DNA from 3 places in the Pseudocitrobacter sp. 2023LY-00077 genome. Region 2 is predicted to be linked to each of the others. Evidence: predicted binding sites of a transcription regulator. Region 2 holds the regulator's gene; each other region holds the start of a gene.

Region 1 (3,281 bases), on a different contig from region 2:
TAAAGTGTTCCGGCTTGATTTTGTCGCGGGAAACCGGCGTGTCGGATTCCAGATAAATAGCGTGCAGATTCAGACGTTTTGGCCCCGGGATCAGGCTCAGTGCCTGTTCCAGATCGGCACGTAATTCCGTTGCATTACGCGCTTTTCCTGGATAGTTACCCGTCGCCTGAATACCGCCGGTCAGATTGCCCTCCGGGTTTTCAAAACCGGCGACATCATCGCCCTGCCAGCAGTGCATGGATACCGGCAGGCGATCGAGCTGACGCAGGGTCTCTTCGACGTCGATGCCAATGGCGGAATAACGCTGTTTCGCCAGTTCCCAGGCTTGTTCAAGTTGAGTGGTCATGCGCAAAGCTCCTTTGTCAGTCGTTTTTGCTGAAACTGCGCAACGTAGCGGGCAATTTCATGTTCAGAATTAGGTGTAAAGGTGGTCAGGCCGTAGTTGCCGGTTACCACCTGACGGAAATCATCTACGGTGCCCAGTTCTTCCAGCGTCATCAGCTGCACGCCAATATTGCCGAGCGTGGAGGCCTCAATCGGGCCCGCCACCACCGTCACGCCGCAGGCGTCGGCACAAAGTTGGTTGAGTAAGTGGTTCTGGCAACCGCCGCCGACGACATGCAGCTGGCTGAACGGTTTGCCGCGCAGGCGCGCCAGTTCATTCAGAATGTCGGCGTAAAGCAGGGCAAGGCTGTCGAAAATACAGCGCGCCAGTTCGGCAGGGCGCTGCGGCACCGGCTGCGAGGTCTCGCGGCAGGCGGCCTGAATTTCAGCGCTCATGTTGTCCGGGTTAATAAAACGGTCTTCATTGGGGTTGATCAGGAAATGGCAGGCGCTGAGTTGTTCCGTTTCTGCAATCAATGCAGGCAGGTCAGTGATGTTCTGCTCTTTAATCACGCGCTGAAGCAGCCACAACCCCATAATGTTTTTCAGCACCCGATAACGCCCTTCTGCGCCGCCTTCGTTAGTGATATTGGCTGCCAGTGCATACTCGCTGGTATAAGGCGTGGTGCTTTCAAAGCCCATCAGCGACCAGGTACCGGAAGAGAGATAAGCGGCGTCTTTGTTTGCCAGCGGCGAAGCAATGACTGCGCTTGCCGTGTCATGGCTCGCGACGGCCACCACCGGGATTTTGTTGCCCAGCGGGCAAATCCAGTGACCAATCACGTTGCCAGGATGCGTTGGCGTACCGAACCATTTCGGCGATGCGCCGGTCCAGTTCAGCAGGTCTTCATCCCAGTTATCGGTCTGAATATTGACCAGCTGCGTGGTGGTGGCGTTGGTATATTCCCAGTTCATTTTGCCGGTCAGGCGATAGCTGAAATAATCGGGGATCAGCAGGGCATGGGCCACTTTGGCGGCGATTTCCGGCTGCTGTTCAACCAGCGCGCGTAGCTGATAGAGCGTATTAAACGGCAGGAACTGAATACCGCTGCGGCGATAGATTTGCGCTTTCCCGAGCTGTTCAATCGCCCGCGCCATCACACCGTCGGTGCGGCTGTCACGGTAGGAGACCGGCAGGCCAACGCGCTGACCGTCGCGGTTAAGCAGAACGTAATCCACGCCCCAGGTGTCGATGCCGATGCTGTCGATCAGGATGCCCTGTTCGCACACCTTGTTCAGGCCGGTGCGGATCTCCGCCTCAAGCCCGTCGATGTCCCAGGTATCAAATCCATCCTGTTTTTGCAGGCAGTTCACGAAACGGTGGATTTCGTGCAGTGAGAGTGTGTGTTGCCCGGTGTCATAGCGGGCAAGCATCACGCGTCCGCTGGATGCCCCTAAATCGACGGCCACACAATGGCGAAGAGTCATGGCTGGAGTCCTTCTTAATGTCATTGGACCCAGTCTAAGAAGCGCGTACGAACGTGACCTTCTCATCACTGACAGCAAAATGGGCGGCTGGCAAGAAAGCAAAGGTAGACGTGAGAGAGCTCACAATTTCCGCCAATTGCCCCGTATTGCGCGGGTGTGACGCTCTCCGCAATTCCCGATCTTTCCCGGCCTTTCTTGAAAAAACGACCGGGTTTGCGCCCTTTGCTGTCGAAACTTTAAGGTGAGGTCAGCCACCCCCGATTACTATCCTGATAACTTTTCTCATTTAGTGGGGGCGTTATGACCGTATTGCACAGTGTGGATTTTTTCCGTTCAGGGCGATTACCTGTAGCGATTGAACCGCGACTTCCGCAGCCCGCTTTTCCTGAGCATCATCATGATTTTCATGAAATTGTGATTGTTGAGCAGGGGACCGGTATTCATGTTTTCAATGGTCAGCCACATACCATTTGCGGCGGCACGGTCTGTTTTGTTCGCGATACGGATCGCCATCTTTATGAGCACACCGATAATCTTTGTCTGACCAATGTCCTTTATCGCTCACCGGAAGCGTTCCAGTTTCTTTCCGGGCTCGATCAACTGCTGCCGCAGGAGAAAGAGGGTAATTATCCTTCCCACTGGCGGGTGAGCCAGAGCACGCTGCAACAGGTGCGCTTTATCCTCGATCAGATGGCGCAGGTGGATGACAACATGGACGCGGCAACGCTCGCCAACCGCGAAATTCTCTTTATGCAACTGCTGGTGTTGCTGCGTCGTGGAACCCAGGTTGCGGGCAGTGTTGATAACGACGCGCGTCTGAATCAGTTGATGGCCTGGCTGGAAGATCATTTTGCGGAAGATGTTTGCTGGGAAGCGCTGGCCGAGCAGTTTTCGCTGTCGCTGCGCACGCTCCATCGCCAGCTTAAACACTCGACGGGCCTGACGCCGCAGCGTTATCTCAATCGCCTGCGTTTGATTAAGGCCCGCCATCTGCTGCGCCACAGCGACGAAAGCGTAACGGATATTGCCTACCACTGTGGCTTTGGCGACAGCAACCACTTTTCCACCCTGTTCCGCCGGGAATTCGACTGGTCACCGCGCGATATTCGCCAGGGCCGTGATGCCACCTTGCAGTAACGCGGCGGCTATCAACGTTTTCTCAGCGTAGAACTGCGACAATAGTGCGTTATAGGTCGTGAGGTATGGCTGTGTCGGGTCACTTAGTTCTGCGAAAAGAGGAATTCTTTGCCCGCCCTGGGCAAGCGGTGGCGGTCGCCGATCGTTATCCGCAAAACGTCTTTGCGGAGCATACCCATGAATTTAGCGAGCTGGTGCTGGTCTGGCGCGGAAACGGCCTGCATATGCTCAACGATCGCCCTTATCGCATCACGCGGGGCGATCTCTTCTACATCCGCGCGGAAGATAAACACTCCTACGCCTCAGTTAACGATCTGGTTTTACAGAATATT
Region 2 (3,281 bases):
CAGCCTAGCGTTCCGCAAGATTTTCGCCCAGCTCAAACTCCATGCCGCAGAGGTGGAAGGCGACAGCTTTCATCGCTACACGCGTCCGGAAATGGACTTAGCTATTCGTAAGGCGCGCGATATGGGGCGTCATATCAGCTACTTCGGGCCGGATGCCAACGACTTCAGCCTGCTGGAACAAACGTTCCGCGAGTACGGGCACAGCGGCACCGGACAGTCGCGAAAATATCTGCATACCTATGATGAAGCCGTGCCGTGGAATCAGGTGCCGGGAACCTTTACCCCGTGGCAACCGCTGCCTGAGCCGACCGACGTGCTGTTCTATGAAGGGCTGCACGGCGGCGTGGTCACGCCGCATCATGATGTGGCAAAGCATGTCGATTTACTGGTGGGTGTGGTGCCAATCGTAAACCTGGAGTGGATCCAGAAGATGATCCGCGACACCAGCGAGCGGGGTCACTCCCGCGAGGCGGTGATGGATTCCGTGGTCCGTTCGATGGAAGATTACATCAACTACATCACCCCGCAGTTCTCGCGCACGCATCTCAACTTCCAGCGTGTGCCAACGGTCGATACCTCCGATCCCTTCGCCGCCAAAGGCATTCCGTCGCTGGATGAGAGCTTTGTGGTGATCCACTTCCGCAATCTCGATAATATCGATTTCCCGTGGCTGCTGGCGATGTTGCAGGGCTCGTTTATCTCGCATATGAATACGCTGGTAGTGCCCGGCGGCAAGATGGGGCTGGCGATGGAATTGATCATGACGCCGCTGGTGCAGCGGTTGATGGAAGGGAAGAAGATTGGGTGAAGGGTGCAGGCTGGGCCCCTCACCCCGGCCCTCTCCCGCAGGGAGAGGGAGAAAATCAGCGCAGAACCTGAACACCGCACGGTCAGTCCCCTCTCCCTGCGGGAGAGGGTTAGGGTGAGGGGTGTCTCAACTTACCCCTCCACCACCTCATAAGAATGGGTAATGTTCACCGCTTTGCCCAGCATCAGCGCCACTGAACAATATTTCTCAGCGGACAAATCCACCGCACGGGACACCGCCGCATCTTTCAGCTCTTTGCCGGTCACAATGAAGTGCAGATTAATGTGCGTGAACAGACGTGGCGCTTCTTCGCGGCGTTCAGACGTCAGTTTAACTTCACAATCGGTCACGTCGTAACGGCCCTTTTGCAGAATAGACACCACGTCGATAGCGCTACAGCCGCCCGCTGCCATCAGCACGATTTCCATCGGGCTTGGCGCTTTATCACCTGAGTTGCCATCCATCAAAATCTGGTGCCCGGAAGCCGACTCACCCAGGAAGGTTAACCCTTCAACCCATTTCACACGCGCTTGCATAATTGTCACTCCAGAGTTGCAAATTTATTGTCAGATTACGCGCACATAACAAATCTCGCAACGGAAGTAGACCTGGGTCATGCTGAAGCGAGACACCAGGAGACACACGGCAAAAGCTATGCTAAAACAGTCGGGATGCTACAGAGATACATAAACGTACTGCATGTATGCAGAGGACATCACATACTGGTCGCGACAATCTTTGACGACCAACTTCCCAGGTAGAGGGAAGGATATTATTTCAACCAGTGGCTGCCTGATTTATGCCGCTGGCGATAGCTTATAACAGAGGATAACCGCGCATGGTGCTTGGCAAACCGCAAACAGACCCGACTCTCGAATGGTTCTTGTCTCATTGCCACATTCATAAGTACCCATCGAAGAGCACGCTGATTCACCAGGGTGAAAAAGCGGAAACGCTGTACTACATCGTTAAAGGCTCCGTGGCAGTACTCATCAAGGATGAGGAAGGCAAAGAGATGATCCTTTCCTACCTCAACCAGGGCGATTTCATCGGTGAACTGGGCCTGTTTGAAGAAGGCCAGGAACGTAGCGCCTGGGTTCGGGCGAAAACCGCCTGTGAAGTGGCTGAAATCTCCTATAAGAAATTCCGTCAGCTCATCCAGGTTAACCCGGATATCCTGATGCGTCTCTCGTCTCAGATGGCGCGCCGTCTGCAGGTCACCTCTGAGAAAGTGGGCAACCTGGCGTTCCTCGACGTTACCGGTCGTATCGCGCAGACGCTGCTGAATCTGGCAAAACAGCCGGATGCTATGACCCACCCGGACGGTATGCAGATCAAAATCACCCGTCAGGAAATCGGTCAGATCGTCGGCTGCTCTCGTGAAACCGTGGGTCGTATCCTGAAGATGCTGGAAGATCAGAACCTGATCTCCGCACACGGTAAAACGATCGTCGTTTACGGCACGCGTTAATCCCGTCTGACGGCGTATTGTTCGCGCAATACGCCGTTTTTGTCTCGTATGTGGCGCAGGCTGATTTACCATCCGGAAGTCAACTATGCACTGCGGCAAACGCTGGTGTTATGTTTGCCGGTCGCCGTCGGCCTGATTCTTGGCCAGCTTCAACACGGCTTACTGTTCTCTTTAGTGCCTGCCTGCTGCAACATCGCCGGGTTGGATACTCCCCATAAACGTTTCTTCAAACGCCTGATTATCGGTGGGTCGCTGTTCGCCGGTTGCAGCCTGATTGTGCAACTGCTGTTGGCCGATGATATCCCGCTGCCGTTTATTCTCACCGGTCTGGCGATGGTGCTGGGCGTTACCGCCGAAATCAGCGCCCTGCACGGGCGATTACTTCCGGCCTCGCTAATTGCCGCGATTTTTACCCTGAGCCTGGCGGGCAATATGCCTATCTGGGAACCGTTACTGATCTACGCGCTCGGCACGCTGTGGTACGGGTTGTTCAACTGGTTTTGGTTCTGGCTGTGGCGTGAACAACCGCTACGCGAGTCGTTAAGCCTGCTTTACCGCCAACTGGCGGAGTACTGCGAAGCCAAATATAGCCTGCTGACGCAACATACCGACCCCAATACCGCCCTGCCGCCGTTGCTTAATCGTCAGCAGAAAGTGGTCGATCTGATTTCCCAGTGCTATCAGCAGATGCACATGCTGGCGGCCAATCAGCACAATGATTACAAGCGCCTGCTGCGCGCCTTCCAGATGGGGCTGGATTTGCAGGAGCACATTTCGGTGAGTCTGCACCAGCCGGAAGAGGTGCAAAAACTGGTCGAGCGCAGCCACGCCGAAGCGGTGATTCGCTGGAACGCGCAAACCGTCGCCGCGCGCCTGCGGGTCATGGCCGATGATATTCTCTATCACCGCTTCCCGACGCGCTTCAACATGGATAAGCAAATTGGCGCGCTGGAGAAAATTGCCCGCCAGCATCCCGATAACCCGGTTGGGCAATTCTGCGCC
Region 3 (3,281 bases), on a different contig from region 2:
GATTCGATGCGTAAAACTCAAGGTTCATTTGAGTATTCAGTTTTTGAACCATTCCTGGGACTGCCATACCAATATCCTTATTTCCTGGAAGGGACAACTCGCGTTAACAATCGGGATTCTTACTTTTCATCATGACGCTACGATTAAGTAGCGTAAATTAATGCAAGTTTAAATCGCGCTATTTACGCGTCAGAGAACAATGACAGAATGTAATATTCGACGACCTCTGAATGTGACCGATGTACGATTCCTGAATCGGCTCCAAAAATAATACCGCGCGTCACCATCTAAGAAAACTCTTAAGTTTGTTCATTTACGTTTTGTTACAACTATATTCCAGAAAAGGATTATGCCTGCGCATGTTACCGTAATGAATTATTACAGCTATATGATTTGTATGGTGAATATATTAAGGCTCATCTTTATTTGTGATCGCGTTAGCATTTTTCGTGGACGATCACATAAACCTGTTTTACTGCTTGCCAGGCATTACGTACTATTCGTAGAATAAAATGAAACAGTGGTTTATTTTTGTTTGTTTATTTTGTGAGTCAGGCAAACAGTTCAATAGCCAGTAAATTGTTTTAGATCATTTTTGCCAGTGGTGAGGCAGATTGGTTCGTGCGCAATTATCCGGCCAATCCCCGATTACGATAAAACAGGAGTTACAATGAAACAGGTTGCCGTGCTGTTAGCACCCGGGTTTGAAGAAGGTGAAGCGATCGTCACGATTGATATTCTGCGTCGTTTGCATCTTGAGGTTGAACTGGTGTCCTGCGCTGAATCGCGTGCGGTGGTGAGCTATCACGATATCCCGATGGTGGCGGATGCCACGCTTGCAGAACGCATGGATAAAATCTACGACGCTGTGATACTGCCCGGCGGGCCGCAGGGCAGTGTGAATCTCGCGGCAAATAAAGACGTGGTGAAGTTTGTCGCCGCACATGATGAAGCCGGAAAATATATTTGCCCCATTTGCTCTGCCGCCGCCCGCGTGCTGGCAGGTAACGGCCTGCTGAAAGGCCGTCGCTACGTCTGTTCTGGCGACTTATGGCAGGATATTAAAGACGGTGAGTATATTGATGCCCCGGTAGTGGAAGATGGCAACCTCATCAGCGGAAAAGGATTTGGTCATGTTTTCGATTTCGCCTTTACCGTAGCGGCGCGCTTATTAGGGGATGAGGCGCCAGTCCGCGATCACGCGGACCACATCTACTATCCGTGGTAACCCGTTAAACAAGGATTAGTTAGCTAACAATATAGATTATAATGCTATTGCCAGGGCGAATTGTCGGACAATTCGCCCTTTCTGTATGTCATTTTCTGCTAAATCCATGTATGCAACTACTGTAATTCTGCGGTGTGATGCGGCTCTCTTATGGATAAATATTTTCCCGCTATTAATGTGCTAACAACCGTATAGCAATTAACGAAACGGCTAATACGTTGTTTTACGTCCTAATTAAATTTTATAACCGATTATTTCCCTACAAATAAAAGCACAAAGGCTGGAGTATACCATGCACAAATTCACTAAAGCGCTGGCCGCCATCGGCCTGGCAGCGGTTATGTCACAATCAGCTATGGCAGAAAATTTGAAGCTCGGTTTTCTGGTGAAACAACCGGAAGAGCCGTGGTTCCAGACCGAATGGAAGTTTGCTGACAAAGCCGGCAAAGATTTGGGCTTTGACGTGATTAAAATTGCCGTGCCCGACGGCGAGAAAACTCTGAACGCCATCGATAGCCTGGCGGCTAACGGCGCGAAAGGGTTCGTTATCTGTACCCCAGACCCGAAACTGGGCTCGGCAATTATGGCGAAAGCGCGCGGCTATGACATGAAAGTGATCACCGTCGATGACCAGTTCGTTAACGCCAAAGGCAAGCCGATGGACACCGTTCCGCTGGTGATGATGGCGGCCAGTGAAATCGGCGCACGTCAGGGGCAGGAACTCTATAAAGAGATGCAAAAACGCGGCTGGGACGTGAAAGATACCGCCGTGATGGCGATCACGGCGAACGAGCTGGATACCGCGCGTCGTCGCACCACCGGCTCGCTGGATGCGCTGAAAGCCGCGGGTTTCCCGGAAAAACAGATTTATCAGGTCCCAACCAAATCTAACGATATCCCCGGCGCCTTCGATGCTGGTAACTCCATGCTGGTGCAACATCCAGGCGTGAAGCACTGGCTGATCGTCGGTATGAACGATAACACCGTACTGGGTGGCGTGCGTGCGACGGAAGGTCAGGGCTTTAAAGCGGCCGACGTCATCGGCATCGGTATCAACGGTGTGGATGCAGTGAACGAACTGTCGAAAGCACAGGCTACCGGCTTCTATGGTTCCCTGCTGCCAAGCCCGGATATTCACGGCTACAAAACCAGTGAAATGCTCTACAACTGGGTTGAGAAGGGCGTAGAGCCGCCGAAATTTACTGCGGTTACCGACGTGGTGCTGATTACCCGTGAAAACTTCAAAGAAGAACTGGCGAAAAAAGGTCTGTAAGTCGTGATGCCTCTCTCCCGGCGTTATTGCCGGGGGAGATGTGACCCTGTCATTCAGGAGTGGTTATGCAACAGTCAACCCCTTATCTCTCGTTTCGCGGCATTTCTAAAACCTTCCCGGGCGTGAAAGCGTTATCCGATATCAGCTTCGGCTGCTATGCCGGCCAGGTGCACGCGCTGATGGGCGAAAACGGCGCCGGGAAATCTACGCTGCTCAAGATTCTTAGCGGCAACTACGCGCCGACGGCGGGCACGCTAACGCTGCGCGGGCAGGATGTCGCCTTTGCGGATACCACCGCCGCGCTGAACGCTGGCGTCGCGATTATCTATCAGGAACTGCACCTGGTGCCGGAGATGACCGTCGCGGAAAATATCTACCTCGGGCAGTTGCCCAGCAAAGGCGGCATCGTTAATCGTTCGCTGCTGAACTACGAAGCCGGGCTACAGTTACAGCATCTTGGGCTCGATATCGACCCGGACACACCGCTGAAGTATCTCTCCATCGGTCAGTGGCAAATGGTGGAAATTGCCAAAGCGCTGGCCCGCAACGCGAAAGTCATCGCCTTCGACGAACCGACCAGCTCACTTTCAGCGCGTGAAATTGAGAATCTGTTCCGCGTGATCCGCGAACTGCGCAAAGAAGGCCGCGTGATCATCTATGTGTCTCATCGTATGGAAGAAATTTTTGCCCTGAGCGACGCCATCACCGTCTTTAAAGACGGACGTTATGTCTGCACCTTCAGCGATATGGAAAGAGTGAACCACGACAGTCTGGTTCAGG

Evidence for each region. Region 2 encodes CRP, which controls carbon source genes, mostly activating them, when cyclic AMP is high. Its sites were predicted from a motif close to ATGTGANNNNNNTCACAT; they were not measured.
Region 1: the regulator CRP is predicted to act here: its motif matches at 1,967-1,984, upstream of rhaS (HTH-type transcriptional activator RhaS).
Region 3: the regulator CRP is predicted to act here: its motif matches at 1,361-1,378, upstream of ACWWFX_RS06905 (arabinose ABC transporter substrate-binding protein).

What each region holds. Positions count from the first base shown of each region.
Region 1 covers NZ_JBSPEI010000020.1:55,732-59,012, forward strand. Annotated here, with positions in the region: gene rhaA (L-rhamnose isomerase) at 1-346, opposite strand, end outside; gene rhaB (rhamnulokinase) at 343-1,812, opposite strand; gene rhaS (HTH-type transcriptional activator RhaS) at 2,113-2,949, shown strand; gene rhaR (HTH-type transcriptional activator RhaR) at 3,021-3,281, shown strand, end outside.
Region 2 covers NZ_JBSPEI010000003.1:21,865-25,145, forward strand. Annotated here, with positions in the region: gene ACWWFX_RS04550 (phosphoribulokinase) at 1-808, shown strand, start outside; gene ACWWFX_RS04555 (OsmC family protein) at 940-1,344, opposite strand; gene crp (cAMP-activated global transcriptional regulator CRP) at 1,647-2,279, shown strand; gene ACWWFX_RS04565 (YccS/YhfK family putative transporter) at 2,328-3,281, shown strand, end outside.
Region 3 covers NZ_JBSPEI010000004.1:112,496-115,776, forward strand. Annotated here, with positions in the region: gene ACWWFX_RS06895 (non-heme ferritin-like protein) at 1-67, opposite strand, end outside; gene ACWWFX_RS06900 (DJ-1/PfpI family protein) at 671-1,228, shown strand; gene ACWWFX_RS06905 (arabinose ABC transporter substrate-binding protein) at 1,521-2,501, shown strand; gene araG (L-arabinose ABC transporter ATP-binding protein AraG) at 2,567-3,281, shown strand, end outside.